Regions from separate parts of the Micromonospora sp. NPDC047620 genome, predicted to be linked through region 1. Evidence: riboswitches for the same ligand, from Rfam matches in the RefSeq annotation. Region 1 holds a riboswitch; the other holds the start of a gene.
What was found. Region 1 has a riboswitch for thiamine pyrophosphate ahead of ACGF5C_RS25410 (ECF transporter S component). Riboswitches for the same ligand answer to the same signal wherever they lie in the genome.
Positions count from the first base shown of each region.

Region 2: another riboswitch for thiamine pyrophosphate. It lies ahead of thiE (thiamine phosphate synthase); the one in region 1 lies ahead of ACGF5C_RS25410 (ECF transporter S component).

Region 1 covers NZ_JBIDDG010000024.1:14,196-19,681, reverse strand. The annotation lists gene ACGF5C_RS25415 (ABC transporter ATP-binding protein) at 1-975, opposite strand, end outside; gene ACGF5C_RS25410 (ECF transporter S component) at 1,086-1,676, opposite strand; TPP riboswitch at 1,749-1,854, opposite strand; gene ACGF5C_RS25405 (permease) at 2,054-3,055, shown strand; gene ACGF5C_RS25400 (TIGR03943 family putative permease subunit) at 3,052-3,879, shown strand; gene ACGF5C_RS25395 (alpha/beta fold hydrolase) at 3,909-4,739, shown strand; gene ACGF5C_RS25390 (sugar isomerase domain-containing protein) at 4,811-5,486, shown strand, end outside.
Region 2 covers NZ_JBIDDG010000002.1:269,906-275,391, reverse strand. The annotation lists gene ACGF5C_RS03570 (class I SAM-dependent methyltransferase) at 1-443, shown strand, start outside; gene ACGF5C_RS03565 (ATP-binding cassette domain-containing protein) at 485-2,164, shown strand; gene ACGF5C_RS03560 (aldo/keto reductase) at 2,198-3,160, shown strand; TPP riboswitch at 3,687-3,795, shown strand; gene thiE (thiamine phosphate synthase) at 3,790-4,416, shown strand; gene thiO (glycine oxidase ThiO) at 4,410-5,486, shown strand, end outside.

The DNA.
Region 1 (5,486 bases):
GGGAGTGCGGGCGTCGGAGCCGGCCAGTGCCGCCGTCGCCGCGACCCGGCCGGCTCCCGGCTTGAGCAGCCCGCCGAGCAGCAGCGCGAGGGTCGACTTCCCGGCCCCGTTCGGGCCGAGCACGGCGAGCGCCTCGCCGGCGCGTACCGCCAGGTCGACGGCGGCCAGCCGGGGCGGCAGGCCGAGCCGGTCGGCGGTGAGCAGCAGGTCGCCGGCCGGCGCGGTGGCGTGGCGGGGCGGCACGGGCCGGCCGGGCACCCAGACGCCCGCGGCGGCGAGCGCGTCGCCGTGGGCGCCGAAGACGGCCTCAGGCGTGCCGTCCGCGCGGACGCCGCCGGCCGGTTCGAGCACGACCACCCGGTCGACCAGCGGCAGCGCCTCGGCGACCCGGTGCTCGACCAGGATCAGCGTGGTGTCGGCGTCCAGCGCGCCGGCCACCGCCGCGCGGATCAGCGCCGCGCCGGTCGGGTCCAGGTTGGCGGTCGGTTCGTCGAGCAGCAACAGCCCGGGCCGCAGGGCCAGCACCCCGGCCAGGGCGAGGCGTTGCTGCTCGCCGCCGGAGAGGGCCGCGGTGGGCCGGTCCCGGTGGTACGGGAAGCCGACCCGGGCCAGCGCCTCGTCGACGCGGGGCCAGATCTCCTCGGCGGGGACCCCCCGGTTCTCCAGCCCGAACGCCACGTCGTCGCCGCTGCGGGCCATCACGAGCTGGGTTTCCGGGTCCTGGAAGACGATGCCGACCCGTTCCCGGCCCTTGCGGGGGTCGAGCCCGTCGATCTCGACGGTGCCCTCCTGTTCGCCCGAGTCCTCGGGCAGCAACCCGGCCAGCGCGGCGAGCAGGGTGCTCTTGCCGGCGCCCGACGGCCCGAGCAGCAGCACCCGCTCGCCGGCCTCGACGCGCAGGTCCACCCCGCGCACGGCCCACGCCCGACGCCCGGCGTGCCGCCACCCGAACCCCCGCAGTGTCACCGCCCCCACGCCGTCCCCCTTCCGGCCCGCGCGCAGGCGTCGATCATGAGGTTGGCGGCACCCACGGAGATCCACGTCGCCGTCCACCTCATGATCAACCCCGATTCCGGTGGTGCGGGTCAGATGGCGGCGCGTTCGCGGCCGGCGGGGAAGCGGTCCAGGACGCCGGTGCCCGCCAGGGCGCGGGTGAGGGCCCAGCCGCCGGCGCCGGCGACGGCGGCGGCGCTGACGACGGTGAGCAGGGCGTACGGGACCCGGTAGCTGCCGAGCGCGTAGTCGACGTTCCAGACGAAGAAGTCGAACAGCGCCGCGCCGAGGCCGGTCAGCGCACCGGCGAGCAGCGCGGTGGGCAGCCGGAACGAGCGGTACCGGAACGCGGCGAAGGCCACCTCGGCGCCGAGCCCCTGGATGAGGCCCTGGACGATGGTGATGCCGCCCCACTCCGAGCCGAGCAGCGCGGAGACCGTCGCCGCCACCGCCTCGCAGAAGAGCGCCGCGCCGGGCTTGCGGATCACCAGGCCGCCGAGCACGGCCGGGACCAGCCAGACGCCGTACATGATCGCCTGGCCGGCCGGGAAGAACGCGAACGCCGGGTCGACGGCCCGCCACAGCAGGCCCCAGGCCCAGAAGATGACGCCGAACGCCACCGCGATCACCGCGGCGATGACGACGTCGAGTGTGCGCCACCGGGTGGTCGTGTTGTCTCGCATGATTGCTCCCAGTCCTGAACGCGAACCAGGAGAAGACGCACGCCGCGCCCGGTGTGCCCGGACGGCGGCGCGGCTGGAGGTCGACCGAACTCCCTGCGCTGGCATTACCCAGATCAGGTTCGAGGGTCTGCGGGCGGTGCCCGCACTCTCAGCGCTGTGCGCTCCCCTGTCGGATGTGAAGTTGTCGCGCCGACGCTAACACCTTTGAAGATCATCGGGCAAAGTGATCTTTCCGCAGGTCATGAGCGCGTTCGCTCGATCCCGTCGGTTCCGGCCGGTACTCTCAGGCGGCCACTGGCGGAATCGGCGGAGGAAACCACGTGACATCCGAGGTTGACCGCTCCGTGCCGGACGGGCGCGCCCCGGGGGCGGTCGGTGTGGCCGCGCCGGGCGTACCCCCGCACGAGCCGGCGGGCGGCGGCGGGAGCGCCTGGCGGGTCGGGTCGGTCGAGGTGCTCGCGGGCCTGCTGGTCCTGCTGGTCGTCTTCCGTGAGCCGCTCGCCGGGGCCCTGTCCGCGCCCCGGCTGCAGACCTGGACCACCGTCTTCGTCTCGGTCATGGTGCAGGCGGTGCCGTTCCTGGTCTTCGGGGTGCTCCTCTCCGCCGTGATCGCGGTCTTCGTGCCCCGGTCGTTCTGGGCCCGGGCGCTGCCCCGGCACCCCGCGCTCGCGGTGCCCGTGGCGAGCGCGGCCGGCGTGGTGCTGCCCGGCTGCGAGTGCGGGTCCGTGCCGATCGCCGGGTCGCTGATCCGGCGCGGGGTCACCCCGGCCGCCGCGCTGGCCTTCCTGCTCGCCGCCCCGGCCATCAACCCGATCGTGCTCACCGCCACCGCGGTGGCCTTCCCCGACGCCCCGGAGATGGTCCTCGGCCGCGGCGTCGCGAGCCTGGTCGTCGCGATGGTGATGGGGTGGCTGTGGCTGCGCCTCGGCCGGGCCGACTGGATCCGGCTGCCGCGCCGGCCGGAGCTGGACGACGGCCCGCGCGGGCGGGCGTTCTGGGCGGCGGTCCGGCACGACGTCACCCACGCCGGCGGGTTCCTGGTGGTCGGCGCGGCGGCCGCCGCCACCATCAACGTCGTCGTGCCCGAGCGCTGGTTGCAGACGCTCGCCGAGGACCCGGTGCTCTCGGTGCTCGCGCTGGCCGTGCTCGCGGTGCTGCTCTCCCTCTGCTCGGAGGCCGACGCCTTCGTGGCCGCCTCGCTGTCGCAGTTCTCGCTGACCGCCCGACTGGTCTTCCTGGTGGTGGGGCCGATGGTCGACCTCAAGCTCATCGCGATGCAGACCGGCGTCTTCGGCCGCCGGTTCGCGCTGCGGTTCGCCCCGGCCACCTTCGCGGTGGCCGTCGCGGTCGCCGCCGCGACCGGGGCGGTGCTGCGGTGAACCGGCAGGCGCAGGCCGTCGTCCTGCTGCTGCTCGGGGGCGCCGTGGTCCGGGCCAGCCTCACCGACCTCTACCTGCGCTACGTCAAGGAGGGGCTGCGCCCCTTCCTGGTCGCCGCGGGCCTGCTGCTGGTCGTCGCCGCGGTCATGACCCTCTGGTACGAGCTGCGTCCCGCCCTCCGGCGCGACGCCGTGCCCCCGACCGCCGACGGCAAGCACGACCGCGCCCCTGCGCCCCCGACCACCGACGGGGACCACGACCCCGCCGACGGCGAGCACGAGCGCGCCGGCCGGGACGACGCCGCCGACCACGGGCACGGCCACCACGAGCCGCGGATCGGCTGGCTGCTGATCCTGCCGGCGCTGGGTCTGCTCCTGGTCGCCCCGCCCGCCCTCGGCTCGTACGCGGCCGGGCAGGCCGGCACCGCACTCTCCGCCCGGCAACAGCCGTCCGACTACCCGCCCCTGCCCGACGGCGATCCGGCACAGGTCAGCGTGCTCGACTACGCCTCGCGGGCGCTGTTCGACCGGGGCGCGTCGCTCGGCGGGCGCCGGGTCCGGCTGACCGGTTTCGTCACCACCGGCCCCGACGGCCGACCGCTCCTGGCCCGGATGGTGCTCTCCTGCTGCGCGGCCGACGGGCGGCCGGTCAAGCTGGGCCTGACCGGCGCCGCCCCCGAAGGGCTCGCCGACGACACCTGGATCGAGGTGACCGGCCGCTACAGCGACCGGATCGCCCGGGACCCGGTCAACGACGCCGAGATCCCCTACCTCGACGTGGAGTCCTGGCGGCAGGTGCCCACCCCCAAACGCCAGTACGAGTGACCCCGCCAGCCCTGGGTAGGCTGGCGATCATGCGGATCGAGGCGCGGGGGCTCACGTTCGACGTACGCGTCGGCGGTCCCGAGGGCGGCGCGCCCGTCCTGCTGCTGCACGGCTTTCCCCAGCACGGCGGGGAGTGGGACGACGTCGTCCCGCCACTGCACGCCGCCGGCCTGCGCACGTACGCGCCGGACCAGCGCGGTTACTCGCCGGGCGCGCGGCCCGAGGCGGTCGAGGCGTACCGGATGCCGGAGCTGGTGGCCGACGCGTTGGCCGTGCTGGACGCGCTGGGCGTCGACGCGGCGCACCTCGTGGGGCACGACTGGGGCGCGGTGGTGGCCTGGGACCTGGCCGCCCGCCACCCGGAGCGGGTCCGGACGCTGACCGCGGTCTCCGTGCCGCACCCCGCCGCGATGGCGCACGCGCTGGCCGAGGACCCGGGGCAGAAGGCGCGCTCGGCGTACATCGTGCTGTTCCGCAAGCCGGGCAGGGCGGAGAAGGCGCTGTTGGCGCTGGGCGCGACCGGGCTGCGCCGGATGCTGCACGGGGTCGGCGACGACGAGCGGGTGGCCGCGTACGCGGCCCCGATGCGCGAACCCGGCGCGCTGACGGCGGCGCTGAACTGGTACCGGGCGATGTCCCGGCGGGACATGGCGGCCACGGGGCCGGTGCCGGTGCCGACCACCTTCGTGTGGAGCGACCGCGACATCGCGATCGGCCGGACCGCGGCCGAGGCGTGCGCCGGCCACGTGAGCGCCGACTACCGCTTCGTCGAGCTGCCCGGGGTGAGCCACTGGATCCCCGACGAGGCGCCCGCCCCGCTGGCCGAGGCGATCCTGGCCCGGGTGCGGGGCCCGGCCTGACCGGTGCGGCGTCGCCCCGCCGGGGTGGCCGGGCGTTCCCGACGGACGTACGACATGGACGGAGGAGAGACATGACGGTGAGCGCCGAGGACTACCTGGCCGTGGTGACCGAGACGATGCAGCGGGTGGCCACGAGCCAGCGCGAGGCGGTGGGGCGGGCCGCCGACCTGATCGCCGACGCGGTGCGCGCCGACGGGGTGGTCCACGCGTTCGGCACCGGCCACTCGGAGGCGCTGGCGATGGAGATCGCGGGCCGGGCCGGCGGGCTGGTGCCCACCAACCGGATCGCCCTGCGGGACCTGGTGCTGGTCGGCGGCGCGCCGGCCGACGTGCTCGGGCCGCTGCTCGAACGTGATCCGTCGGTGGCGCACCGCCTCTACGAGCTGGCCCCCGTCAGTCCCGGGGACGTCTTCGTGCTGGCCTCCAACTCCGGCGTCAACGGCGCGATGGTGGAGTTCGCGTCCCTGGTCAAGGAGAAGGGGCACGGGCTGGTCGCGATCACCTCGGCGCAGCACTCCGGGCAGATGACCTCGCGCCACCCGTCGGGGCGCAAGCTCGCCGACGTCGCCGACGTGGTGCTCGACAACGGCGCCCCGTACGGCGACGCGACGCTGCCGCTGCCCGGCGGCGGCGCGGTCGGCGCGGTCTCGTCGATCACCGCGGCGCTGCTGGCGCAGCAGATCACGGTCGAGGTGGTGGCCCGGCTGCTCGCCGCGGGGGAGCGGCCTCCGGTCTACCTGTCGGCCA
Region 2 (5,486 bases), on a different contig from region 1:
AACTGCCGCCCGCCGACACGGCCGGCGCCCTGCTCGACCTCGGTTGTGGCTTCGGGCCGATCACCTGCGTGCTGGCCACCTCGGCGCCGTCGGCGACCGTCTGGGCCGTCGACGTCAACGAGCGGGCCCGGGAGCTGACCACGGCCAACGCGGCGCGGGTCGGCGCGGCCGACAGGGTACGCGTCGCCGCGCCGGACGACGTGCCCGCCGACGTGACGTTCGCCCAGCTCTGGTCCAACCCGCCGATCCGGGTCGGCAAGGACGAGCTGCACGGGATGCTGCTGCGCTGGCTGCCCCGGCTCGCCCCGGACGGCGTCGCCTGGCTGGTGGTCGCCCGCCACCTCGGCGGCGACTCGCTGCACCGCTGGCTGGCCGACCAGGGCTGGCAGGTCGAGCGGCACGCCAGCCAGAAGGGCTACCGGGTGCTGCGCGTCACCCGGTAAATGGTTGGGCCGCCCGGCGGGTGCTCGGGCAGGATGCCGGCGTGGGATACGTGGACGTGGCAGCCGTCGGGCACCTCCTCCCCGACGGGCGGGAACTCTTCACCGACGTCTCGTTCCGGGTCGGTGAGGGCGCCAAGGTGGCCCTGGTCGGGCCGAACGGCGCCGGCAAGACGACGCTGCTGCGGATGGTCGCCGGCGACCTGCCGGTGAAGACCGGCGCGATCGCGCGAGCCGGCGGGCTGGGCGTGATGCGCCAGTTCATCGGCATGATCGGCGACGAGTCCACACTGGCCGACCTGGCGCTGTCGCTCGCCCCGCCGGCGCTGCGCGACGCCGGCCGCCGGCTCGCCGAGACCGAGGCGGCCATGCGGGCGGCCGAGGTCCGCGGCAAGTACAGCACCGCCGCCGGCAAGGCCCAGCTGGCGTACGCGGACGCGCTCGCGGCCTGGGGCGAAGCCGGCGGGTACGACGCCGAGGTGCTCTTCGACACCGTCGCCACCATCGTGCTCGGCCTCCCGTGGGACGGCGCCCGGGAGCGACCCGTCCGGACCCTCTCCGGCGGCCAGCAGAAGCGCTTCGCCCTCGAACTGCTGCTGCGCGGCCCCGACGAGGTGCTGCTCCTCGACGAGCCGGACAACTTCCTCGACGTGCCGGGCAAGCGCTGGCTGGAGGGGCGGCTGCGTGAGTCGGCCAAGTCGGTGCTCTACGTCTCGCACGACCGGGAGCTGCTGGCGCACACCGCCGACCGGGTGGTCGCCGTGGAGGGCGGCAGCGCCTGGGTGCACCCGGGCGGCTTCGCGAGCTGGCACTCCGCGCGCGTGGCCCGGCACGCCCGCCTCGACGAGCTGCGCAAGCGCTGGGACGAGGAGCACCAGAAGCTGCGCGAGCTGATGCTGATGTACAAGCAGAAGGCCGCGTACAACGACGGGATGGCCTCGCGCTACCAGGCCGCGCAGACCCGGTTGCGCAAGTTCGAGGAGGCCGGACCGCCGCCCGTACCGCCGAAGGACCAGGACATCCGGATGCGCCTGACCGGCGGGCGGACCGGCAAGCGCGCGGTGGTCTGCGAGCAGCTCGAACTCGACGGCCTGACCTACCCGTTCGACCTGGAGATCTGGTACGGCGACCGGGTGGCGGTGCTCGGCGCCAACGGCACGGGGAAGTCGCACTTCCTCCGGCTGCTCGCCCGCGGCGGCAGCGACCCCGACCCGGCCAACGGCCCGGTCGACGGCGCGGCGGCGCTCGCGCCGGTCGCGCACGACGGGGTGGCCCGGCTCGGCGCGCGGGTGCGCCCCGGGCACTTCTCGCAGACCCACGACCGGCCGGAGCTGATGGCGAAGACCCTCGTGGAGATCCTCTGGCGGGGGGACGACCACCGGGCCGGCATGGACCGGCACGCGGCGATGGCGGCGCTGTCCCGGTACGAGCTGGCGGGGCAGGGCGACCAGCGCTTCGGCACCCTCTCCGGCGGGCAGCAGGCGCGGTTCCTGGTGCTGCTGCTGGAGCTGTCCGGCGCGACGCTGCTGCTGCTCGACGAGCCCACCGACAACCTCGACCTGGCGTCGGCGGAGGCGCTGGAGGCCGGGCTGACGGCGTTCGAGGGAACCGTGGTCGCGGTGACCCACGACCGCTGGTTCACCCGCTCGTTCGACCGGTTCGTCCTCTTCCGCGGTGACAACGAGGTGGTGGAGACCCCCGAGCCGGTCTGGGACGTTGGCTGAGGCGAACCCGGGCGTCGGGCCGGCCGGCATAGGGTGGATCTCGTGACTGAGATGACCTACCGCCGGTTGGGCGACTCCGGGCTCGTGGTGTCCGTCGTCGGCATCGGCTGCAACAACTTCGGCCGCAAGCTCGACCTCGACGGGACCCGGGCGGTGGTCGACGCCGCGCTGGACGCCGGGATCAATTTCTTCGACACCGCCGACATCTACGGCGAGCCGCAGGGCGGCTCCGAGGAACTGCTGGGCCAGGCGCTCAAGGGCCGCCGCGACGACGTGGTGGTGGCCACCAAGTTCGGCATGGACATGCACGGCCTCAACGGCCCCGACTTCGGCGCACGGGGCGCGCGGCGCTACATCGCCCGCGCCGTGGAGGCATCACTGCGCCGGCTCGGCACCGACCACATCGACCTGTACCAGATGCACGAGCCCGACCCGGGCACCCCGATCGACGAGACCCTCGCCGCGCTGGACGACCTGGTCCGCGCCGGCAAGGTCCGCTACCTGGGCAACTCCAACTTCGCCGGGTGGCAGATCGCCGACGCGGACTGGGTGGCGTCGTCCAACGGCCGGTCCCGGTTCATCAGCGCGCAGAACCACTACAGCCTGCTGGAACGCTCCGCCGAGGCCGAGGTGGTGCCGGCCTGCGAGCGGTTCGGCCTCGGGCTGCTGCCGTTCTTCCCGCTGGCCAACGGCCTGCTGACCGGCAAGTACAAGCGCGACCAGGCCCCGCCCGCCGGCAGCCGCCTCGCCGGAGGCGGCCGGTACGCCCAGCGCCTCGCCGCCGCCGACTGGGACACGATCGAGGCGATCGAGGCGTACGCGAACGAGCGGGGGCTGTCGATGCTCCAGGTGGCCATCGGCGGGCTGGCCGCCCTGCCGGCGGTGACCTCGGTGATCGCCGGCGCCACCACGCCCGAGCAGGTGCGCTCCAACGCGGAGGCGGGCGCCTGGCAGCCCACCGACGAGGACCTCGACGCCCTCCGCGCCATCCTCTGAGCCACGTCGACACCGCCCCGGCACCCCGTAACGGTGCCGGGGCGGTGTCGACGTCCACCCGTCCCCGCGCGCCCGCCCAGGCCCGGGTCGCCACGGGTGGAACACCACGCACGTCTCCGACACCGGGAGGCAGCCCTGGTGTTCCACCCGCTCCCGTCACCCTTCCCGCGCGCCCGTCCCGGCCGGCCGGGACGGGCGGCTGTCCCATGGGCCTGCCGGGCGGCGCACCAGAGCCGATGGTCGGCTGCGCGCAGGGCGTCCCGGTGCACGTACACGTCGGGAAGCAGGCGTTGCCAGGTCGGACCGCGCAGCATGGCGCGGGTCAGCAGCCCCTGCGCGATCGCGGCGCTGCCGCGGAACGGCAGGAAGGCGAGCCGGGGCGGGACCCGGGCGGGGGAGGGCATCCGGACAGCATCGCGTGACGGGTCGGTCACGCGTCGCCCCGGTCGTCGGCTTCGGACGGTCGGTGTGAAATCCGCGTCCCGCCCTTGGCGGATCCGGCGATCCGTCGTACGGTGACACGCGCAAGTGACCCACGGGAGCCCGGTGCACCGGGCTGAGAGGGGGGCTGAGAGCCCCCGACCGTCGAACCTGATCCGGGTAATGCCGGCGCAGGGAGGAGTGTTGCCGTGCCGTCCCTGGGGCGACTGCATCTGATCACCGACACCCGACCCGGGCGGGATCCGCTGGCTGTGCTGCGGGCCGCCCTTCCGGTGGCCCGCGCCGAGCTGGTCGTGCAGGTCCGCGTCACCGACGACGCCACCGACCGGGAGGCGTACGACCTGGCCCGCCGGGTGGTCGCGCTCTGCGCGCCGTACGACGTCTCCTGTCTCGTCAACGACCGGCTGCACGTGGCGCTGGCGGTGGGCGCCGCCGGCGGGCACGTCGGCGCGGCGGACCTGCCGGTCGGGGCGGCCCGCCGGGTGCTCGGCGCGACCGCCGTGCTCGGGGCCACCGCCCGCGAGCCGGGGACGGCCGCCGAGGCGGTCGCCGCCGGGGCCAGCTACCTGGGCGTGGGCCCCTGCCACGCCACGAGCACCAAGAGTGGCCTGCCGGCACCGATCGGTCCGGCCGGGGTGCGCGCCGTCACCGCCGCCGTGGACGTGCCGGTGGTCGCGATCGGCGGGGTGACCGCCGCGAACGCGCCCGCGCTGCTGGCCGCCGGGGCGTACGGGGTGGCGGTGGTGGGGGCCCTGTCCGGGGCGGCCGATCCGGCCCGGGCGACGGCGGAGCTGCTGGGAGCGCTGGGGTGCTGAGCCGGCCGGACGTCGCCGTGGTGGGGGCGGGACCGGTCGGGTTGGGCATCGCGTGGCGCTGCGCGGCGCGCGGGCTCCGCGTCGTCGTCCACGATCCCGCCCCGGGCTCCGGCGCGTCGCACGTCGCCGCCGGGATGCTCGCCCCGGTCGCCGAGGCGTACTTCGGCGAGCACGAGCTGACCGGGCTGCTGACCGCCTCCGCCGCCCGCTGGCCGGCCTTCGCCGCCGAGCTGACCGCCGCCACCGGCGCGGACGTCGGCTACCGCACCGAGGGCACGCTGATGGTCGGGCTCACCGCCGACGACCTGGCCGAGGCGCGGCGGCTGTGGGCGTACCAGCAGGGCCTCGGACTGCCGGTGACGCCGCTGCGCCCCTCGGCGCTGCGGGACCGCGAGCCGGCGTTGGCGCCCCGGGTGCGCGGCGGCGCGCTCGCCGCCACCGACCACCAGGTCGACCCGCGCCGGCTGGTGCCGGCGCTGCGCGCGGCCGCCGAACGGGCCGGTGCCACGCTGGTGCCCGCCGCCGTGCGCCGGCTGTCCGACGTGGACGCGCGCGTCACGGTGGTGGCGGCCGGCTGCGGGGCGGCGGCCCTGACCGGGCTGCCGGTGCGGCCGGTGAAGGGCCAGGTGCTGCGGCTCCGCGCGCCCGGCGGCGGCGCGCCGGGCTTCCGGCACGTCATCCGGGGGTACGCCGACGGCGAGCACGTCTATCTCGTGCCCCGCGACAGCGGGGAGGTGGTGGTGGGCGCGACCGTCGAGGAGCGCGCCGACACCGACGTCTCCGCCGGGGCGGTGCTGCGCCTGCTCCGCGCCGCCGTCGACCTGCTGCCGGAGCTGGCCGAGTACGACCTCGTCGAGACCCTCGCCGGCCTGCGCCCCGGCACCCCGGACAACGCCCCGATCCTCGGCCCGCTGCCCGGCCGGCCGGGCGTGCTCGTCGCGACCGGGCACCACCGGCACGGCATCGTGCTCACCCCCGTCACCGCCGACCTGGTCGCCGACCTGGTCGTCACCGGTACGGCGGACCCGCTGCTCGCCCCCTTCACCCCGCACCGGTTCGCGCCGGCCGCC